Regions from separate parts of the Streptomyces sp. NBC_00289 genome, predicted to be linked through region 2. Evidence: riboswitches for the same ligand, from Rfam matches in the RefSeq annotation. Region 2 holds a riboswitch; the other holds the start of a gene.

Region 1 (4,743 bases), 920 kb from region 2:
ACGGCTACGGCTACGGCTACGGCTACGGAGCCGCCGGATACGGGCATCAGGCGGGACCGTACCCGGCCTACAACCCGTACCAGCCGTAACTCCTGCCGATCCCGCAGCCCCTACCGATCCGGCATCCCCTGCCGATCCGGCACCCCCTACCAATCCGGCATCCCCGCCGATCCCGCACCCCCTACCCATCCAGCATCCCCCGCCGATCCCGCACCCCCGGCCGGTCGTCAGCCCGGCCTCACGCCGACGCGTCGGTCAGGCGGGTCAGCTCCGGTTCGTCGAGCTTCAGCTCCGCCACGCCCAGCAGGGCGGGCAGTTGCTCCACCGTCCGCGCGGAGGCGATGGGCGCCGCCACCGTCGGCCGGGCGGCCAGCCAGGCCAGCGCGACCGTGGCCACGGGGGAGTCGTGGGACTGGGCGATCTCGTCGAGGGCGGTGAGGACGCGGCGGCCCCGCTCGGTGTCCAGGTGCTTGCCGGCGGCTCCGGCCCGTGCGCTGTCGACCGTCGTACCGGGGCGGTACTTCCCGCTGAGGAAGCCGGAGGCGAGCGCGGAGTACGGGACGGCGGCGAGACCCGACTGCTCGGCGAGGTCCCGCAGCTCACCCTCGTAGGTGCCGCGCGAGACCAGGTTGTAGTGGGGCTGGAGCGCCACGTACCGGGCCAGGCCCTCACGGTCGGAGAACTCCAGGGAGGCGCGGAGCCGTTCGGGCGAGATGTTGGAGGCGGCGATGTGTCGCACCTTGCCCGCCTTCACCAGCTCGTCGAGCGCGCCGATGATCTCCTCGACCGGGATTTCCGGTTTGTCGAAGTGGGTGTAGTAGAGGTCGATGTGGTCGGTGCCCAGGCGGCGGAGCGACGCGTCGGCGGCCGCCTTGATGTTCGCCGCGGACAGTCCCGGGAACCGCGGGTGCTGGCTGACCTTGGTGGCGATGACGACGTCGGAACGGTTGCCGCGTGCCTTGATCCAGTTGCCGATGACGGTCTCGGACTCGCCGCCCTGGTTGCCCTCGGCCCAGGACGAGTAGGAGTCGGCGCTGTCGACGAAGTTGCCGCCGGCGGCCGCGTAGGCGTCGAGCACCGCGAAGGAGGCGGCCTCGTCGGCGGTCCAGCCGAAGACGTTGCCGCCGAGGGCGAGCGGGAAGACCTCGAGGTCGGATGAGCCGAGCTTGCGGAGAACAGTCATGCTCTTGTTCAACGGGCGGACCGGGGCGGTCCATTCCGCGATCGCCGCAAAGATGCCGTAAACACAGCGACCGGCGGTCCTGACGCCGGGGGGTTGGCGTCAGGACCGCCGGGGTCTCGGTGTCAGGCCGTCAGGGAGTGAGGCCCTTGCCGCGCAGCCACGCCATCGGGTCGATGCCGTCGGCGCTGCCGCCGGGGTGGACCTCGAGGTGCAGGTGCGGCCCGGTCACGTTGCCGGTGGCGCCCACGCGCCCGATCACGTCACCCGTGTTGACCTTCTGGCCCACGGTGACGCTGATGGACGACTGGTGGCAGAACCACAGCTCGGTGCCGTCGTCCAGGGTCAGGATCGTGCGGTAGCCGTAGGAACCGGCCCAGCCCGCCTCGGTGATGGTGCCGCTGTGGATCGCCTTGATCAGCGTGCCGGTGGGCGCGGCGAAGTCGAGGCCGGTGTGGTAGCCGGAGGACCACATGGAGCCGGCCTGGCCGAAGGTCGAGGTGATGGTGTACGAGGAGGTCGGCAGCGTGTACTGCTTGGCCAGCTCGGCCAGGCGCTCAGCCTCGGCCTTCAGCTTGGCGGCCGCCTCGGCCTTCTCCTTCGCGGCGTCGGCCTTGGCCTCGGCCGCCTTCTCCGCCTTGGCGACCGCGGCGGCGGCCTGCTTCTCGGCCGTGGCCGCGGCGGCTGCGGCGGCCTTGGTCTCGACCTGGTCCTGCTGCTGCTCGGCCTGGGCCATGATCCGGCTGCGGAGCACCTCACCGGCGTCGGTGGTGCCCTGCGCCGTTTCGGTGGTGCTCACACCGACGCTGCTGAGCGCGGTCGCGGAGCCCTGGTCGGCGTCGGCGGAGGAGTCGTCGTCCGACAGGAGCGAGCCCACGGACGGCAGGTCGGGAATGGAGATGGAGACCGGCGGCTTGCCGGTGTTGGCGCTGGCCATGCCACCCGCGCCGACGGCGGCTATGACACCGACACCGAGGACGGTGGAGCTGCGGGCGAGTCCCCCGCCGCGCTGCTTGGAGACGCGATGCCGGCCTCGTACGGGGCGAAGGGACTCCTCGGTGGGATTCCACTCCTCCCACGGACCCTCGTCGGTGCGGAGGCCGCCGGAGCCGAAGGGCTCGGTGCTGCGCCGGCTGGGCACGAACGGGGCTTGCGGGGCAGGCGGGTTGGACGCCACGTGGGCGTGCTCCTTTCCTTCCTTCTCGCCTACCGGGTTAGCTGACGGGTTCGGAGCAGGAAGGTCTCCTACGCGCGTATATCCGCCGTGCTGTGCACGGCGACCTACGAGCGATTCACCCCAAGGTGTGGTTCCCCGGTTCCCTTGCGGAATTCGGCGCATGCGCACGGAGCCGACTCTTGTGACGGCTGGGACGACCGCGCTGCGTTATCGAACGTTAATAGACCCGGGTACCCGATTCCAAGCTGTTCCACTTGATCATTAACCTTTCCGGCCAGGAACTTTCGGGTCATGACCGGCGTAATTCGGGCGAGTTGACCTCGGATCAGGAAACTCACGGGTCGTCACGGCCGACGGGATGCTGTGCGCAGGGCGGTCGGCCGCTCACCCGGGGTGACAATGAGGCGAGCTTCACGCACCGCACGCGGCGAGGCGCCGTGACAGACGCACGCCGGACACCACGCACCGAGGGCCGGAACCCTTTCGGATTCCGGCCCTCGGCCTTCAGTAGCGGGGACAGGATTTGAACCTGCGACCTCTGGGTTATGAGCCCAGCGAGCTACCGAGCTGCTCCACCCCGCGTCGTTGAAACCAGTGTACGCCATCCGCGGGACCCGAAGCACACGCGTTGTTCCTGGCCACGCACGCGGCCCGGAACGGGGGTCTCAGCCGAGCAGGTGACGGTTGGGCGCCTGGGCCCGCTCCTCGTACTCCGGGAGTACGGCCACGGCGGCGCCCTCCGTCGCCAGCAACCCGCTCCCGTCGGCCCCCGTGACGAAGGTGTCCGGCTCCCGCCAGGCCGTCACCACCCGCCGCACCCCCGCGTCGAGGATCAGCCGGGCGCAGGGCGCCGGGCGGGAGGCGCGCAGGGCGCAGGGCTCGAGGCTGCTGTAGACCGTGGCGCCGGCCAGCCTCGGGTCGGACGCGTCGAGCTTGGCGAGCGCCGCCTCCTCCGCGTGGACGACCGGGTCGCCGCCCTCCCGCGAGTGGCCGCGCGCGAGCTCCGTGCCGTCGGCCGCCACGACCACGGCGCCCACGCTGAACGCGGTGCTCGACGGCGGGCACCGCTGTGCCAGCTCGCAGGCCAGGGCCAGCCAGTGCCGGTCGGCGGCGGAGGGGACGTCTCCGGTGCCGGGGGCGGTGGGCTCGTACCGCATGAGGACGACGTCCTCGATCCGCCGGGTCTCCACGAGACGCAGCCGTCCGCCCTGGTAGGCGCCGGGGCCGAACAGCCGGGGCGCGTCCGGGGTGCCCACGAACAGGGGGGCCAGGACCAGCTGGAGTTCGTCGGCGAGGCCCTGCTGGAGCAGCTGTGTGTGGATCCGCCCGCCCCCCTCGACCATGAGGCGCCGGACGCCGCGCGCCTCGTACAGGTGCTCCAGGAGGCGGCGCCAGTCGATGTCGGGGCCCAGGGCGACGACGTCGGCGGCGACGGGCGCCCGGCGGAGGTGTTCGGCGCCCTTGTCGGTCGTACAGACGAGCTTCTCGCCGCCCGTGTGCCAGAAGTTGGCGGCCGGGTCGAGGTCGCCGGAGCCGCTGACCGTGACCTTGAGCGGGTAGGCGGGGCGGCCGGCGGCGACGCGGGCGGCCCGGCGGTCGGGCGAGTTGACCAGGAGCCGGGGGTTGTCGGCGCGGATGGTGCCGGCGCCGACGAGGATCGCGTCGACGGAGGCGCGCACCTCGTCGACCCGGTCGAAGTCGGCCGGGCTGGAGAGCAGGAGGCGCTCGGGGCCGGTGTCGTCCAGGTAGCCGTCGAGGGAGACGGCGGCGGACAGCAGGACGTACGGGTGGGGCATCGGGCGCGCTCCCCGGCTGGGTGGGACGGACGGTGACGGGCTGCTCTTGGTTCAAGTTTGAAACAAAACTACACTGGGGGTATGACGACCCGCTGGCTCACCCCCGAGGAGCAGCGCGCCTGGCGCGCGTACATCGCCGCGACGCACCTCCTGGAGGACGCGATCGACCGGCAGCTCCAGCAGGACGCCGGCATGCCCCATCTCTACTACTCCATTCTCGCCAACCTCTCCGAGGCGCCGGAGCGCCGGCTGCGCATGACCGATCTCGCCGAGCGGTCGAAGATCACGCGCAGTCGGCTGACGTACGCGGTGACCCGCCTGGAGAAGGACGGCCTGGTCCGGCGCGAGAACTGCCGGTGGGACAAGCGGGGCAGTGTCGCCGCGCTGACCGACGAGGGGATGACCGTCCTGGAGCGTACGGCGCCCGGGCACGTCGCGACGGTGCGGTCGCTGCTGTTCGACCGGCTCACCGAGGAGCAGGTGGGGCAGTTGGAGGAGATCTGCACGGGCATCGCGCGGACGCTGGAGGGGGACGGGGAGCACCCGGCGGCCGACGAGGTGCCGTGGCGGCGGCGGTCCTCGCCACCCTG
Region 2 (4,743 bases):
GCCATCAGGAAGACGGGGTACGTCGTCAACCGGCACGCCCGCAGCCTGAGCACCGGACGCTCGGACTCGGTGGCCTTCCTCCTCACCGAGCCGCAGGAGAAGTTCTTCGAGGACCCCAACTTCAACGTGCTGCTGCGCGGCTGCACCGAACACCTCGCCCGGCACGACGTCCCGCTGCTGCTGATGCTGGCCTCCTCCAGGGACGACCGCCGCCGGCTGACCCGCTACATCACCTCCGGCCACGTCGACGGTGTCCTGCTGGTGTCCAGCCACAGCGGTGACCCGGTCGCCGCCGAACTGCGCGACGCCGGCATCCCGTTGGTGGCCTGCGGCAAGCCGCTCGGCCTCGGCTCCAAGGTCAGCTACGTGGCCGCCGACGACCGCGACGGCGCCCGGGAGATGGTCCGCCACCTCCTCTCCGTCGGCCGCCGCCGCGTCGGCATGATCACCGGCCCGCTCGACACCCCCGGCGGCACCGACCGCCTGGCCGGCTACCGCGAGGTGCTCGCCGAGGCGGGACTGCCCTACGACGAGGCGCTGGTGGCGGAGGGCGACTACCGCCGCACCGGTGGCGAGGAGGCGGCCCGGCTGCTGCTGGCCCGCGCCCCCGACATGGACGCGGTGTTCGTCGCCTCCGACCTCATGGCCCAGGGAGTCGTCAACACCCTCCAGCAGGCCGGGCGTTCCGTCCCCGATGACATCGCTGTCGGCGGCTTCGACGACTCGGCCGCGGCCACCGCCGTCACCCCGGCGCTCACCACCATGCGCCAGCCCTACGACCGCATCAGCGCCGAGATGGTCCGCATGCTGCTCGCCCAGATCGCCGGCGAGGACACGGCGGGAGTGATCCTGCCCACGGAACTGGTGGTGCGGGACTCGGCGTAGGGCGCCGAACCGCTCAACTCCCGGCAACCGACGACCCGTAACCGACAACGAGTAACCGGAACAGCTGTCAACAGATGTGAAACCAGTAGCCGTCCGGTTCGCGTCGAGTCGCCGGGGCGTTCCATCCGTATTCTCTGATCATGGCCGCTCCCACCGCGTATTCACTGATCGCCACCGACCTGGACGGAACCCTGCTCCGCGGCGACGACACCCTCTCCGAACGCTCGCTCGCCGCGCTCGCGCGCGTGGCAGCGGCCGGCGCCCGGCATCTGGTCGTGACGGGCCGCCCGGCGCCCAGGGTGCGGCCGCTGCTCGACGACCTGGGCAGCACGGGGCTCGCGGTGTGCGGGCAGGGCGCGCAGGTGTACGACACCGGCGCGGACCGTCTGCTGTGGTCCGTCACCCTGGACCGGGAGCTGGCCGAGACCGCGCTCGGCAAGATCGAGGCCGAGGTGGGGCAGGTGTACGCGGCGGTCGACCAGGACGGTGTCGACGGCCTCACGCTCATCGAGCCCGGCTACCTGATGCCGCACCCGACCCTCCCGGCCCTCCGGGTCGAGCGGCGTGACGACCTGTGGTGCGAGCCCATCAGCAAGGTGCTGCTGCGCCACCCCGACCTGAGCGACGACGAGTTGGCGGCGACGGCGCGTTCGGTGGTCGGCTCCCTGGCGACGGTCACCATGTCCGGACCCGGCACCGTCGAACTCCAGCCATGCGGCATCACCAAGGCCACCGGACTCGCCCTGGCCGCCGAGTACCTGGGCCTCGGTCCGGACCGGACCATCGCCTTCGGCGACATGCCCAACGACATCCCCATGTTCGACTGGGCGGCCCACGGCGTGGCGATGGCCAACGCCCACCCCGAACTCAAGTCCGTGGCGGACGAGATCACCACGTCGAACGAGGACGACGGCATCGCCGTCGTCCTCGAACGTCTCTTCCCCGGGCCCCGGAGCGCCTGGCGGCCGGCCTGATCCGCCGATCGGGCCGGGATGTCGGTGGCCCCGGCGCCCCAACGCCGTTGCCGTGACACCCGCGGGTGGCGTACCGGACTCCGGGCCTTCTAGTACGCCCCGAAGACGTTGTCGATCGAACCGTAGCGCGCGGCCGCGTAGTTGCAGGCGGCCGTGATGTTCGCTACCGGGTCGTACGAGTCCCAGGAGGTGCCGGCGACGTGGTACGCCCGGAAGGTCGGGTCGATGACCTGCAGCAGGCCCTTGGACGGGATGCCCGCGGCCGCGTTGGAGTCCCACAGGTTGATGGCGTAGGGGTTGCCCGACGACTCGCGGATGACGTTGCGGTAGATGCCGTTGTACGACCCCGGAATGCCGTGCTGCGACATGACGGTCAGGGAGGCCCGGATCCAGCCGTCGAGGTTGTTGGCGTACCCCAGCGAGGAGGCGGTGGTGACCGTCGGGGTCGCCGCGGAGGCGGTGCTCGCGCCGATGACGGGGAGTGCCAGTACGGCGGCTCCGGTGCCGATGACGGCGAGCTTGCGGACGAGGCGGGCGGTTCTGGTGCGTCGGTGCTGAGCGGCAGCGGGCATGACTGTTTTCCTCTCCGGCGCCTGCGAGGTGAGCTGTCGGGTTCGGGCGGGAGCTGCCCGGCCGCGCCCTTACGGACGTGGCTTCACCCCCAGCCGTACCGGTTCGTCCTGGAACGTCCGGTACGGCGACTTACCTGGGTCCCCCGCTCCTGCCGTGCGGTGTCTTTCGTCGATGAGTCTCGGTTCGGGCGGCGGCAGGATTAGGCGTCCGCCCGACAGGCCGGGAACGTATGCGAGAGCACATGTCCGGAACAAGTGCCGTATTCGCTTATGACGCCGTTGACCTTGGTCTGAGGCGTATGGGGCACTTGATCCTTTGCGGATGCCAATCCTCAACTCGCTTTCGGGGAAAGGTGAAAGGGGTGACGGGGAGGGGCTGGGGGGACGAGGGCGTGCGTGACCCAACTCACGGGCGTGAACAAGAGTGGCAATTCGGGCAATAGGGCCAACTCGTAGTCAACCGGCCGTCGGTGAAATCCACTTACCGGAGGGGTGCCTCGCGGCTCTCCGTGAGGCGGCCCGGCGGGGCCGCGGCTTTGGCTGTGGCTGTGGAAGCGGAGGCGGCTTGGTCGGGCGGGCGGGGCGCGTCGGGGGGCGGCGCCCGGCCCGGCACGGCAGGCCGGTGATCTTCGGGCGGCCGCGATCGCGGTCGCGAGCGCGATCAGGCGGAGGGGTGGACCGGTCGGCGTAAAGGCGCCGCCCGTCGCGGTGCGCGGTTCGGGCGGACCGGGGTATCCGACATGAGGGAGGTGGAGGAGGCGGCGGCACCGGAGGCCCGTGGAGGGCGGCAAGCGCGGCGCGCGTCCGGAGCGGGACACGCAGAAGCCCGTGGGTCGTCTCGTGGTGCGGAAGGGGCGTGGGGATACTGCATGTCAAGGAGTCACAAACGTTCCCGGACGCGCAGGCCGGCGGGCTCGGCGGCGGCCTAAGATTCGGGGCATATGCCAGTACATCCAGCTAAGCCGACAGGTATCCGTCCTTATCTAGTGATCAAAAACATTCCGGTCGTGATCCCATACCGCCTGGCCTGGAACCGTGGGCGCTATCGGTGATCGAAAGGTGACCGGATACGCTGACTTGAGTGAGCGCAGCGACCTATCGACAAACCGTGTAACCGCCAGTGGACACCAGCAGACAGGAGACCCCTCGTGACCGTCGTCGGGCCGTTCGGGCTGAGCGTGCGGGACCAGGCTCTGGAAGCCGATGTCCAGGCCGGGATGACGGCCGTCGAGGAGGGTCTGCTCGAAGCCACCAAGAGTGAGGTCCCCTTCATCACGGAGGCCGCCCAGCACCTGGTGCGCGCGGGTGGCAAGCGGTTCCGGCCGCTGCTCGTGATGCTCGCCGCGCAGTTCGGTGACCCGTACGCGCCGGGGATCGTGCCGTCGGCGGTGGTGGTGGAGCTGACCCACCTGGCGACGCTGTACCACGACGACGTGATGGACGAGGCCGCGGTACGGCGCGGGGTGCCCAGCGCGAACGCCCGCTGGGGCAACTCGGTCGCGGTCCTCACCGGCGACTTCCTGTTCGCCCGCGCCTCGCACATCCTGGCCGATCTCGGGCCGGAGGCGGTCCGTGTCCAGGCGGAGGCGTTCGAGCGCCTGGTGACCGGCCAGATCCTGGAGACGGCGGGACCGACGGACGGGCGCGACCCGGTCGAGCACTACCTCGACGTCCTGGGCGGCAAGACGGGCTCCCTGGTGGCCGTGTCCTGCCGGTTCGGCGCGATGATGTCGGGCGCCGACGAGACGGTCGTGGACGTGCTGACCCAGTACGGGGAGCGGCTCGGCGTCGCCTTCCAGCTGGCGGACGACGTGCTGGACATCGCCTCCGACTCCCACGAGTCCGGCAAGACCCCGGGCACGGACCTGCGCGAGGGCATCCCCACCATGCCGGTGCTGCGGCTGCGTGAGCGGGCGGCCCGGCTGGGCCTCGCCGAGGACCTCGCCCTGTGTGAGCTCCTCGACTCCGACCTGACCGACGACGACCGGCTCGCCGAGGCGCTGGCCGGGCTCCGGTCGCACCCCGCGCTGGAGCAGGCGCGCCGGGACACGGTGCGCTACACCGAGGAGGCCCGGTCGGCCCTGGCCCCGCTGCGGGAGTGCGACGCGAAGGCGGCGCTCGTGGAGCTGTGCGACGCGGTGGTCCACCGGGCGGGCTAGACCCTGCCACGCGTGTCCGCGCGACGCTGATCCGCCGGCGCCACCTGAGTGAGAAGAGGGCGGTGCCTGCTCCTACCCCTACGGGTCGGAGCAGGCACCGCCCTCTCGCGTCATACCCCAGGCGTACGCGGAGTTGATTCCGAGGGTTGACGC

What was found. A riboswitch is a leader RNA that binds a small molecule or an ion and turns the genes downstream of it on or off. The one in region 2 is predicted to bind cyclic di-AMP.
Region 1: linked by a shared signal. The riboswitch ahead of OG985_RS24540 (M23 family metallopeptidase) and the one ahead of OG985_RS20280 (transglycosylase SLT domain-containing protein) in region 2 are both predicted to bind cyclic di-AMP.

The regions. Positions count from the first base shown of each region.
Region 1 covers NZ_CP108046.1:5,395,559-5,400,301, reverse strand. The annotation lists gene OG985_RS24550 (PrsW family intramembrane metalloprotease) at 1-89, shown strand, start outside; gene OG985_RS24545 (aldo/keto reductase) at 239-1,183, opposite strand; gene OG985_RS24540 (M23 family metallopeptidase) at 1,314-2,357, opposite strand; cyclic di-AMP (ydaO/yuaA leader) riboswitch at 2,369-2,526, opposite strand; tRNA gene OG985_RS24535 (tRNA-Met) at 2,866-2,939, opposite strand; gene OG985_RS24530 (dihydrofolate reductase family protein) at 3,023-4,153, opposite strand; gene OG985_RS24525 (MarR family winged helix-turn-helix transcriptional regulator) at 4,235-4,743, shown strand, end outside.
Region 2 covers NZ_CP108046.1:4,474,900-4,479,642, reverse strand. The annotation lists gene OG985_RS20290 (LacI family DNA-binding transcriptional regulator) at 1-885, shown strand, start outside; gene OG985_RS20285 (HAD family hydrolase) at 1,026-1,859, shown strand; gene OG985_RS20280 (transglycosylase SLT domain-containing protein) at 1,949-2,431, opposite strand; cyclic di-AMP (ydaO/yuaA leader) riboswitch at 2,435-2,603, opposite strand; gene OG985_RS20275 (polyprenyl synthetase family protein) at 3,580-4,590, shown strand.